3 regions of the Paenibacillus sp. FJAT-27812 genome follow, and region 2 is predicted to be linked to each of the others. Evidence: a T-box and tRNA genes for the amino acid it is inferred to sense, from the RefSeq annotation. Region 2 holds a T-box; the other regions hold tRNA genes.
The links. A T-box is a leader RNA that pairs with one kind of tRNA and senses whether it is charged. The one in region 2 lies ahead of ADU23_RS22740 (arginine--tRNA ligase), so its partner is inferred to be a tRNA-Arg.
Positions count from the first base shown of each region.

Region 1: it has a tRNA-Arg gene. The T-box ahead of ADU23_RS22740 (arginine--tRNA ligase) is inferred to sense a tRNA for this amino acid. The anticodon was not compared.
Region 3: it has a tRNA-Arg gene. The T-box ahead of ADU23_RS22740 (arginine--tRNA ligase) is inferred to sense a tRNA for this amino acid. The anticodon was not compared.

Region 1 covers NZ_LIGH01000001.1:1,847,462-1,851,657, reverse strand. Annotated here, with positions in the region: gene whiA (DNA-binding protein WhiA) at 1-211, shown strand, start outside; gene ADU23_RS07870 (HPr family phosphocarrier protein) at 406-675, shown strand; gene clpP (ATP-dependent Clp endopeptidase proteolytic subunit ClpP) at 820-1,404, opposite strand; tRNA gene ADU23_RS07860 (tRNA-Arg) at 1,596-1,670, opposite strand; gene ADU23_RS07855 (sugar-binding transcriptional regulator) at 1,911-2,948, shown strand; gene gap (type I glyceraldehyde-3-phosphate dehydrogenase) at 3,063-4,067, shown strand.
Region 2 covers NZ_LIGH01000001.1:5,390,733-5,394,928, reverse strand. Annotated here, with positions in the region: gene ADU23_RS22745 (heavy metal translocating P-type ATPase) at 1-184, opposite strand, end outside; gene ADU23_RS22740 (arginine--tRNA ligase) at 251-2,125, opposite strand; T-box leader at 2,175-2,410, opposite strand; gene ADU23_RS33965 (hypothetical protein) at 2,477-2,611, opposite strand; gene map (type I methionyl aminopeptidase) at 2,752-3,498, opposite strand; gene ADU23_RS22730 (phosphotransferase family protein) at 3,732-4,196, opposite strand, start outside.
Region 3 covers NZ_LIGH01000001.1:3,953,869-3,958,064, forward strand. Annotated here, with positions in the region: gene ADU23_RS16705 (LysR family transcriptional regulator) at 1-873, opposite strand, end outside; gene ADU23_RS16710 (HPP family protein) at 991-1,455, shown strand; tRNA gene ADU23_RS16715 (tRNA-Arg) at 1,562-1,638, opposite strand; gene ADU23_RS16720 (hypothetical protein) at 1,878-2,783, shown strand; gene tig (trigger factor) at 2,872-4,161, shown strand.

The sequences.
Region 1 (4,196 bases), 3.5 Mb from region 2:
TCAGATCGAGAACATTAAGCTGCTGCAGCGTGAAGTCGGTTTGGATAGCCTGCCTGATAAGTTGAAGGAAGTAGCCGAAATCAGGCTGCAGCATCCGGATATGAATCTGACAGAGGTTGGTGAAATGCTAAGCGGAAAGGTCAGTAAGTCAGGCGTAAACCACCGTTTACGTAAAATTGATGAACTTGCGGAAAAAATCCGTGGGGTCTGAGCTTTTATGCTAGTGCATGAACTGGTATAATGATATAATAATTCAAAATGACTTAATTTAAAAAAGATAAGAAGGCCAAACTATACTTATCTTTGACCGGAAAAGAGCTTTTGCAGCCAGAAGACGGCAATTAGAGCCGTTAACGCTTTTGCCGCATGCTAATGATTGAGTAAAATATAGGGGGTATGGTTTCCATGACAAGGCTTCCGGTTGTTGTTCGTCTTAAGACGGGACTTCATGCAAGACCTGCAGCATTATTCGTACAAGAAGCGAACAAATTTTCCTCCGAAGTATTTGTAGAGAAAGACGACAAAAAAGTGAATGCGAAATCCATAATGGGAATTATGAGCTTAGCAATCAGTTCTGGCACTGAGGTATCCATTAGTGCAGAGGGTTCGGATGCAGAACAGGCTGTAAACGCTTTAGTCGCTTTGGTAAGCAAAGAAGAGTTGGAAAACCAATAAGAAAAAGGGAGAAGTCACGCAGGTTCTTAACGAGCTTGCGGCGACAGCTCTTTTTTTTGTTGAAAAGCGTACAAAAAAACAAAAAGAGCAGGTCTGGAGATTTCTCCGTCGACCTGCTCTTTTTGTTGTGATACTGAATGTCGATTATGCCAGCTTCTCGATGACTTTATCGACCAAGCCGTATTCTTTGGCTTCAGCTGCGCTCATGAAGTAATCGCGATCCGTATCTTTCTCGATACGCTCAAGCGATTGTCCGCTGCGCTCTGCCAAGATGCCGTTCAGCTTGTCGCGCATGCCGATGATGCGTTTCGCGCGAATGGCGATATCGCTTGCTTGACCTTCTGCGCCGCCAAGCGGCTGGTGAATCATGACTTCGCTGTTCGGAAGCGCGTAGCGTTTGCCGATTGCGCCTGCCGTAAGCAGGAAAGCGCCCATGGATGCGGCCATGCCGACACAAATGGTGGACACGTCCGGTTTAATGTACTGCATCGTATCGTAGATAGCCATGCCTGCCGTAATCGAGCCGCCCGGGCTGTTAATATAAAGAGAAATGTCTTTCTCAGGGTCGTCTGCTGCCAGGAAAAGCAATTGAGCGATGATGGAGTTAGCCACAACGTCATTTACACCTGATCCTAGAAAAATAATGCGGTCTTTCAATAGGCGAGAGTAAATGTCATACGCACGCTCACCTCGATTGTTTTGCTCAATAACCATAGGAACGAAATTCATATCCAACGTAAGCCCCCTCCTCAAAAACAATGAATGGTTAAATCGTATTCTCATAATAACGGATGAAAAGTCAAAAGTCAAAGATAGTCAAACAAGTCCGTCAATCCAATAAAAAAACCGTTCCAGCGTATAGGAACGGTTAGTCTGTATCATTATAGGAGTTGCAAGCCTGATCGGCTGATTAGTTGTAATGGCGCGCCCGCAAGGAATCGAACCTAGATCTCAGCCTTCGGAGGGCTGCGTCATATCCATTGGACCACGGGCGCATGTGCATAAAATAGTCGCAAAAATGATTATATGACATTACAGATGGTAAAGCAAGGGGCGTTCAAAAATTAAATTTGTGAAAAATGTGACGGAAATCGTTTTCATAAGCAAAACGGCTCTTGCTTCAATCGAGTATTTCCGATAAACTAAAGGTGGGACTTGAAATGATACCGCGGGACATATTGAGTCCAACGTGTTTAAGCCGATACGCTAGAGGCCGATGGAGTGAAGGATGAGAGATGCGTCAGATCGTTGAACTGCAGCAGCAGCTTGTGCCTGATCTGCTTGACGTCATGAAGAAACGGTATTCGATATTGCATCAGGTGATGTTGTCGGATTTAATCGGGCGTCGCACGCTAGCGTCGACATTATCGATGACGGAGCGCATGCTTCGGGCAGAGACCGATTTTCTGAAAACGCAGGGACTGCTCGAGATTCACTCGGGGGGCATGCGAATTAGCGATTCAGGCAAGCTTTTATTAGAACAGCTTGAGCCTTTCTACAAGACGATGTTTGGTTTATCCGAGCTTGAGGAGACGATACGCAGCCATTATGGGCTTTCGCAGGTCATCATCGTAGCTGGAGATTCCGAAATATCGGCTCAAACGAAGAGAGAGCTTGGCCGGGCGGGAAGCCAGGTGCTTAACAAGGTTATGCAGCCGCATGACGTTGTGGCGGTAACAGGCGGAACGACGATTGCGCAGGTAGCGAATCAATTGGTGAGTTCCTCGCAGCTGAAGACGAACTGGTTTGTACCGGCTAGAGGCGGCCTAGGCGAGAGCTTGGACTATCAGGCCAATACGATTGCTTCTATGATGGCAAAGCGTACAGGAGCGCAATACAGGCTTCTACACGTACCTGATCATTTGGGCGAGGAAGCATTCGCGTCCATCATGCAGGAGCCTAACATTAAGGAAATCGTAGATGTCATCCGCAGTGCTCGCATCGTTGTACATGGAATCGGAGATGCTATGGTCATGGCAAGGCGCAGGCGGCTTGACCGCGAGATCATCGATGCTATGGAAGCAGAAGGTGCGCTTGCAGAATCGTTTGGGTTTTATTTTGACCGCAAGGGCGCTGTCGTGCACAAAATGCAGACGGTGGGGTTACGGCTGGAGGATATTGTGAACACTGAAGTTGTTATAGGCGTAGCCGGCGGAAAGAGCAAAGGCGAGGCAATAGCGGCGATTATGCGCTTCGGACACAATGACGTGCTCGTTACGGATGAAGCTGCGGCACTGGAAATGGTAGCCTTGATCGAGCAAGAGAAGGATTAAACAGCAAGCAAGCTAGTGGAATCATGATGATTTGCAAGGTGCTATGCTCGCAAACCAGCAAAACATCTTGAAATATATTATAAATCTTTCAAAAACGCTTAGGAGGAAACAAAAATGGTTAAAGTTGGTATTAATGGTTTTGGTCGCATCGGCCGTAACGTATTCCGCGCAGCACTGAACAACCCTGATGTTCAAATCGTGGCAGTAAACGATCTTACGGATACTGCAACACTGGCACATCTTCTGAAATATGACACAACACACGGTCAACTTGACGGTACTGTTGAAGCAAAAGAAGGCGCGCTTATCGTTAACGGACGCGAAATCAAAGTTTTCGCAGAGCGTAACCCTGCAGACCTTCCTTGGGGATCCGTTGGCGTTGAAATCGTAGTTGAATCAACTGGTATTTTCACAGCTAAAGAAAAAGCTGAGCTTCACTTGCAAGGCGGCGCTAAAAAAGTTATCATTTCCGCTCCAGCAACGAACGAAGATATTACAGTAGTTATCGGCGTTAACGAAGATAAATACGACCCTGCGGCACACACCATTGTTTCCAACGCTTCATGTACAACTAACTGTCTTGCTCCTTTCGCAAAAGTATTGAACGACAAATTCGGAATCGTTAAAGGTATGATGACAACTATTCACTCATACACAAATGACCAATCCGTTCTTGACGTTCCACATAAAGACCTGCGCCGCGCTCGTGCTGCTGCAGAAAACATCATTCCATCTTCAACTGGCGCAGCGAAAGCTGTTTCACTCGTTCTTCCAGAGCTTAAAGGTAAATTGAACGGTATGGCTATGCGTGTTCCTACGCCTAACGTTTCCGTAACTGACCTTGTTGCTGAGCTTAAAGTTAACGTAACAGTTGAAGAAGTTAACGCTGCATTCAAAGAAGCTTCGGAAGGCGCTCTTAAAGGCATCATGAACTACAACGAATTGCCGCTTGTATCAAGCGACTACAACACTGATCCTGCTTCTTCCACAATCGATGGTCTTTCGACTATGGTTGTTGAAGGCAACATGGTTAAAGTTATTTCTTGGTACGACAACGAGTGGGGCTACTCGAACCGCGTAGTTGATCTTGCTGCTTACATTGCTAGCAAAGGTCTGTAAGCAAAGAAGGCGGACGGACCGCGGCTTTCGCGCATGCGGAGCACAAGGTCTTTGATTTGCGGCTTCTAGGAGTCGTGAATCATGGGGGCGTTTCTTCTTTGAAGGAACGCCCTTCTTTTTTTTGTGGTC
Region 2 (4,196 bases):
GGAGCGGAAAGCTTACGGCCGCCATTTGGACGCCGTCCATTTTGCCGACAGCCTTCTCTATCCTAGCCGCACAGGCCGAGCAGCTCATCCCCTGCACCGCAAAATCTATCGTGACATCATGCTCTATATCATGATTCGGAATAACCTGCTCCAATTTCTGCACCCGCCTTCCATTCATCGCCATTCGATGCCTGTACCTCTGCGTTAAACTATATGACGGGCAATCGAATTGCATGAATGGAACATGCGGCTACATTTTGGCAGGCGCGGGCAAACCTAGTATTTCTAATGCGTCCTGCATCGTTTGCTTGTAACGCTCCGTAAGCCATAGGCGGAGGCATCTTGCCTGTCCTTCCGACTTGAGTATCGGGCAGGTTGCGTAGAAGTGATTAAATAAAGCGGAAAGCTCATACACATAGGTGCACAAATGGTTTGGCGCAAGCTCCTTGACAGCTGCTTGCAGCGTCTCCGGCCAATAGGCAAGCTGCCTAAGCAGGCTTCGTTCCTGGACTTCCAGCTCCCCGTTCGACAATGATTCATGTGGGACTGCGCTGCCTGAAACGCCGGATTTTTTCAAAATGCTGCTGGAGCGAGCGTAGGAATACATCAAATAGACGCCGGTATTTCCGGTTACCTCAGTCGCTTGGTCCAGATCAAATACGACCTCCGTCTGCAAGTGGAAACGCAGCAAGTAGTAACGGATCGACGCTGCCGCTATAGCGCTGCTCGCAAGCCCAGCCTTACGCGAACGGTTTGCATCTATAATTTGCTCCATGTGTGCCAAGAAATCAGCGATTTTGACGCCGATTCCCTGCCTGCCAGACATGGCATAAGCTTGCTTCCCGTCAGTGGTATTAATGCCCAGCCCCTTTGCCGTTTGAGGGCTTAACGAAACAACGCCGTAGCTGACATGTCTAAGCTGCTCCGCTTGCTTGTGGTAGCCTAAAGCAAGCAGCGCTTGCTTTACCATCGCTTGCGGATATTCCTGTCGCAGGTCAATGACATTAATGACCATATCGGCATGGCCGATCTTCTTCCTTACACCGCTCGAATGCGTGGACCATAATTTTTCCGAAAATTTCTTATAGCGAAAATCTTTATCCAGCAAACCAAACTTCCAAAGATGATAAGCAATATCCTTAGCGGTATAAGTCAATATGCCATTCGACCGAACGAGCACTTTATCCGCATGGAACTCAGACTGCTCCTTCGGCTCGCCCTCGTTCTCCGGCTGCTTGAGCACCCAGCAGCCCTTCAGCTTCCCTTCCTCTTCTTGGCGGAAAATGTCTGTTCGCTGCAGAAGCTCGAACGAGCGCAACCAAAAGCCTTCGCGAACGAGGCTGCTCTCCCATACAAGCACATCATAGCCGATGCCGAACTGCTTCATTTCCTCGACATGCTCACGCACAATACGCTCCGCAATAAGCAGGCCCATCCATGCCACATTGGAGCGGCCCTCCTCGAGCTTGCTTAATACGTTCGTACGCTGCTCAAGCAAAGCCGGCTGCTCCTTGTAAGCTTTATTGATCCTGGAATAAGTTTCCCAGCAAAAATCTCCAAAACGCTCATAAGGCTGCTCGGTCGTCGTCTGTAAAATGCCTACCACCGTATCGGCCAGCTGATTGCCTAAATCATCGATATAGTTGTGCACCTCTACCTGATGACCTGTTCTTTTGAGCATCCTTGCTAACGTATCGCCTATGCAGGAATTGCGCAAATGACCGATATGAGCCGATTTATTCGGATTGATTGACGTATGCTCAATAAGCACTTTGGTGCTCTTTTCAATGTTCAAAGACGCCGGCTGTTCTAACGAATCAGCCCAATTGGACCAATTGACATAGAAGTTAAGAAAGCCTGGCGGGGCTACCTCGATTTGCGAAATGGAAGCGGACAAAACCGAGTTGGCAAGCAGCTGCTCTTTGAAGTCGCCCGCTATTTGCGAGGGTGCGCGCTTTAAAAGCTTTGCGAGCTGCATCGCAATATTGCTGCTGTACTCGCCGTGCTCCAAATTTACGGGATGCTCCACTGCAATCTTTAGATTTGCAGGCCGCTGCAGCCCAGCCTCCGATAGAATGCGCTGCGTTGTTTCCTCAATCGCCGCTATGATTTGTTCATGAATCATTCCAATTCCTCCATTCGTCTAAAAATGCAAAAAGGCCCCCGTCTCTAAAATAAGAGACGAGAGCCGTGAAGATCCCGTGGTACCACTCTAAGTGCCAAGCCTGCTAGCTGCTTGACCCCTCGTTTTCGTAACGGTCCATGACCGGATTTGCCTACTGCTCCGCAAGTGCTGCTTCGGCAAACCATTTCCTGGGTCCGCTTCGCCTAAGGCTTCCGTACCGGCTTCCACTGACCCGGCTCGCTGCAACTATCCGCCAAAGATTACTGTCCCATTCACCAATGTTCTTTTTTCCAATTGATTGCTTAGAAGTATTTATACAGGATAGAGATAACTGTGTCAAGACAATAGTCATCACGTCAGCTGCCGCAGCCCCGCTTCAATCGCATCGCCTATTTCGTTTTGTTCCTTGCTATTGCTCCAGTATATAACGAGTACATTTCCTCTCTCATAGAGAAATGGATACGATGTGTATTTGGCATTTTTCATCTGCTTATTGAAGTCTCTAACTCCCTATATATAATTCGCTTAATAAGCTTTTAATGTTTCAGACCGCAAGAAAAAGACCCCCGTCGAATGACGGAAGCCTTAGACTGCCCAGCTTGCTAAAAACCTTCTCACACCTACTGTTATTGCTCTGTCAGAATAATCGGGCCATCATCGGTAATGGCCAGCGTATGCTCATATTGAGCTGACAGGCTGCCGTCTACCGTTCTAGCCGTCCACCCGTCCGCATCGATTTTGCTATGGTATTTGCCCGTATTTAACATCGGCTCAATGGTCAGCACCATGCCTGCCTTAAGGCGCGTACCTCTATGCGGAGGCCCGTAATGAGGAACCTGCGGCTCTTCATGCATATCTTGGCCGATGCCATGTCCAATAAAATCTCTGACGACCGAGAAGCCTTGCGCTTCCGCATATGCTTGAATGGCATGCGAAATATCACCGATTCGGTTGCCTACTACGGCCTGTTCAATGCCTTTATAAAGCGATTCCTTCGTAACATCAAGCAGCCTCTGCGCCTCAGCCGACACATTTCCAACCGTATATGACCAAGCCGAATCCGCGAGCCAGCCATCTAACCTAACGACCATATCCACTGTGACGATATCGCCTTCCACGAGGACGGTATGACTGGGAAAGCCGTGACAAATGACGTCGTTAATCGAAGCGCAAGTAGCGAACGGGTAACCATGAAACCCTTTTTGCTCCGGCGTCGCCCCGTTTTTTTCCAAGAAAGCTTCAACAAATTGGTCGATTTCGAGTGTCGTTATGCCAGCACGAATGAAAGCGCGCAATTCCCGATGGCAGGCTGCTAATACTTCGCCCGCCTTTTTCATTTTCATAATTTCTTCCTGCGTTTTGATTATAATCATCTCAATCACCCAATCCTTTACTTCATTTACGCCGCTGCCTGAAGTTTTTCTCTAAGTTATAGTCTTTCTAAAAATAACCCAATTAACGCCAAAAAAATATTCCATAGAGCGAATTCGCGGGCAGCGCTCCTGAACGCACGTATGGTGTAGTATATGATGCAATAGCCCAACCGTTAATAGGCTGTTGCCAAAATTCTGTTGTCTAAGCTTGCTTTACTGCGGCCCAAATAGCTCTAAATCGCTCCCTTAGGGAGCAGCAGCAGGCGATCGCGTAATTGTTCATAAGCGTCATTCCAGCCCATTTTCGCATAAAAACGGAGCGCATCCAGCCCTTTGAAATAACGCGCCCCCAGCAATCGCTCTTCAAAATGCACGATCGGCTTACCCGATTCTTCATAGTAAACCCGGAATGCCTCGGCTACATCTTCTCCTGGAACGGCATCCTCGAACGAAGCAATATCGATCATGAAGTCGCCATAAAGGAAGCCGGCGTCAATAATTCCCGTAATGCGATATCCGTCTGAGATGATATTCCATGGATGGCAATCGTTATGCACGAAATGCCGGTGTGACTCGTTATAAGCGCTACATGCAATCATGCGGGTGTAAATTTCCTCAAAAACATCCCGCTCCAAGCACGTGGAATGGAACAGCTCATGCCAATTTTCCCAAAAGGTGCCCCTCTGATCCTCGCCGTA
Region 3 (4,196 bases), 1.4 Mb from region 2:
TTTTAAATGTTGGATGAGCGCCTTGTCTGCCGCTTTTGGCTCGCGAGATTTGTGCGTAATGACGCCATGCGTAAGCGTAAGCTCCCTATCGTAGGGGAGCGAGAGCAGCGCGCCTGCGGCAATTTCCCGCGCGACGTTGGATTCGGGCACGAAAGCGATTCCCATGCCGCAGCTGACGGTCTGCTTAATCAGCTCGACGCTCGGAAAGGACAATTGATCGGCAAGCTCCACATCGGCGTCACGCAGCACATCGCGGCCGTATGCGTGGTAGATGCACTGCTCTCCAAAGCTGATGAAGGCAGAATCGTATAATGACCGCCAGCCCTGCTGCTCGAAGCGCTCGCGGAGGGCAGGGGCACAGACCAGCGCCAGCTTCTCTTCGAGCAGCGGAGTAAATAGAAGGTCATCGCGTTCAGGCGGCTTAGGGACGATTCCGAGGTCGGCGCGGTGATTGGCTACCTGATCGGCAACCTCATGCATAAGCCCCGGCGTCAAATGAAGCTTGATCTTCGTGAACTGCTTAAGAAAGCCTGTTAGAAAAAATGGCAGATGCGACACCGCAAACGATTCGAGTGCGCCTAGCCGGACGATGCCGGAAGGGCTGTCCGTATCCGTAAGCGCGTCCTGCAGCGACTGTCCGAGCTGGATGAACTGGTAGGCAAAAGGCGCGAGCTGCAAGCCGGCTTCCGTCGGCTCAACGCCGCGCGGCAATCGGTGAAACAGCTTCTTCCCGCTGGTCAGCTCCAAATGCCGTACATGCGCGGTTACGGTCGATTGCACATAACCAAGGCGCTCCGCTGCCCGGCTAAAGCTTTTTTCCTCCAGCACGGCAGCAAAAGTAATGAAGAAACGTCCTTCCCATGATTCGAGCATATCGCGGGCCTCCTTTGGTATCGATAATTGAAATAGATATCATCGAAAACATTCAATATTCAAATAGGTAGCCTTATGTTAGCATGAAATCGAATCAAGTGAAACGAGGTGCACAATATGTTGAGAAAAATAAGCTGGAAGCCTCTGGCGGCAGCCGTAGGAGGAACGGCAGTGATTGCGCTGCTGCTGCTCATGGGCGATGCGGCGTCCGTAACGCTGCTGATGGCTCCTTTTGGCGCAAGCTGCGTGATTGCTTTCGCTTTGCCGGAGAGCCCGCTTGCGAAGCCAAGGAGCATTGTAGGAGGGCATCTCATAAGCACGGGAGTAGGCCTTGCGATGCTCCAACTATTCGGGACGTCGACATGGTCTCTGGCTCTCTCCGTCGGGCTAGCGATCCTTCTGATGCAATATACGAAAACCCTCCATCCACCCGCAGGCGCTGATCCGCTCGTCGTCATTATAAGCGGGGCAAGCTGGTCGTTTTTGATCACGCCGGTACTGCTGGGAGCGGTCATCATCGCGCTAGCCGCTTATGTTTACCGCAGGATGCTGGCGGCTAAGCCGGCCGCCGCGAGACAATGAAAATAAGGCTGCTCCGGGGAGCAGCCTTATTTTTGTTTTAACCATAAAAAACCCTCCAACACTTTGCAGTATTTGGAGGGTTTGTGCGTTTGATTATTTAATTGAATGGCGTCCCGGAAGAGATTCGAACTCCCGACCGACGCCTTAGAAGGGCGTTGCTCTATCCAGCTGAGCTACCGGGACACAAGCAATAATATACCACATGTTATTATTTTATTGCAAGCACATTTTTTAAATCATCGGTAATTTATTCTAATATTTGCTTTATGCGCTCCCTTGATGCTACATTTGTTTTTTCTTTTGCCCGTACATGTTATAATCGTACGCAAGATTGAACGAATGAACAAACGGCATGACCATAAGGCGGTGTTATCATTACAACTCCCAATGACACACAAGGCGACAACAAGGATAACGTTTACTTGTTCCCTAGCATGCTGGACCATTATCAGGTACAGTTAACCCGTATGCTAGAAGCGGAGCAATACGGGGAGGCCAAGGAGTTGCTGCGCTTTTTGCTGCAATGCCAAGGCGAGGATGCGCGTCATTATGAAGAGTGGGACAGTCTTCTGATATGGCTCGACATGGCTTTCCCTGAAGACGGCATTGGTGAAGAAGGCTCAGTTTATGTATTAGCCAAGCGAGAGAAGGAAGAGGATGAGGCGACCATGCGCGAGCAGCTTCTGAACCCTCCCGACCAAGACGAGGCTTATATCAACCAAGTGCTCTACATCATGCAAAATCATCCAATGATCGATCAGCAGATTCTTGCCCTTGAACGCGCTGCCTATATTCAATCTCCGGATATGGACGAATCGATCAAGACATGGCTTGCAACTGAGCCGGTTCACCCGGTCGTTCAATTTAAGGCGCTTCAATGCTTGCGAAAGCGAGGAGCAACAGGGTCGCTGACAATCGAGAGATTAGGGGAGACCGTGGAATTCGAGCTGGATGTTACGCCACTATCGATGGACGATTTTCCATCGCCGGTTATTCGGATTTTAGAGCGGACGGAGCAGGTTGCCGAGGTTGATGATCCAACATTGCCGCATTTTGCCAGAGAGCTTTGGAAGGAAAGTTTGCAATTTTTGTATGGTACGGCTGCTTATCATTGGATGCTGAGAGAAGACGAGGATACGGTCGATTATTTTGCGGCTGCGCTGCATTTAACGCTGCTTCTTACGGTTTACGGCTCGGCGAACGATGACGATATTCGTGATACATACGGCATTACCGAAGGTTTGAGATTCCGTTATGAGCAAGCATGCAAGGCACTGCGGCAGGTTGCGGTGCTTCAGCAATCGGGGGAAGATGAACCAGAGTCTTGATAATCTGGCCCAGCTTGTTTATAATAGAATGGTTTATGAAACGTGACTACTACTGATGCATGAGCATTTTCGGAGGGGAAGGCATAAAATGAAAGCAACTTGGGAAAAAATAGACAAGAACATCGTATCGATCGACGTGGAGGTTGAAGCGGAGAAGGTAGCGGGTGCTCTTGATCAAGCGTTCAAAAAAGTGGTTCAAAAAGTAAACGTACCTGGATTCCGTAAAGGTAAAGTGCCGCGCGGCATTTTCGAATCCCGTTTTGGAATTGAAAGCCTGTACCAGGATGCTATTGACATCCTGCTGCCAGACGCTTATTCCGATGCAGTAAAAGAACATAATCTTGAGCCGGTTGACCGTCCTGAGATCGATGTTGAGCAATTCGCAAAAGGCGAAACATTCAAATTCAAAGCAAAAGTTATCGTTAAGCCAGAAGTAACGCTTGGCGAATACAAAGGCTTGGAAGTTGAAGCGGTTGTTTCCGAAGTTACGGAAGAGGAAGTTGCGGCTGAGCTTGAGCGTCTGCAACAGCGTCATGCCGAGCTTTCTGTTGTTGAAGAAGGCGCTGCAGAAAACGGCGACATCACCGTTCTTGACTTCGACGGCTATGTAGACGGCGAAGCATTCGAAGGCGGAGCAGGCGAGCGTTATTCGCTTGAGCTAGGCTCGAATTCCTTCATCCCAGGCTTCGAAGATCAAGTGGTTGGCATGCAAATCGGCGATTTCAAGGACGTTGAAGTAACGTTCCCCGAGAGCTACCACGCTGAGCACCTTGCAGGCAAGCCTGCTGTGTTCAAAGTGAAATTGCATGAAATCAAACGCAAAAGCCTTCCGGCTCTTGACGATGAGTTTGCTAAAGACGTTAGCGAGTTCGACACGCTTGAAGAGTACAAGCAGGATCTCACAAGCAAACTGAAAGAGCGCAAGGATCAAGAAGGCGAGCAAGCACGTGAGCTAGCTGTTATTGACAAAGCTACTGCAGCTGCTGATGTTGAAATCCCTGAAGCGATGATCGTTACGGAAACGGATTACATGATCAAGGATTTCGAAAACCGTCTTAAAGCGCAAGGCATGAACATGGAGCTTTACTTCCAGTTCTCCGGCCAAAACGAATCCGTTCTTCGCGAGCAAATGAAAAGCGATGCTGAGAAGCGCGTTCGCAACAACCTTGTGCTTGATGCAATCGCTAAAGCAGAAGGCATTACTGCAAACGATGAGGATCTGAACGAAGAGCTTGAGAAGCTGTCCAAAGCTTACAACCGTCCTTCCGAAGAGCTTCGCGACATTTTCGAGAAAAACGGCAACCTAGGCAGCATCCAAGAAGATATTTCTCTTCGCAAAACAATCAAGTTCTTGCTTGATAACAGCAAAACGGTTTAATAGATCACATAAGCAAAATTAAATAAACGGTTTGT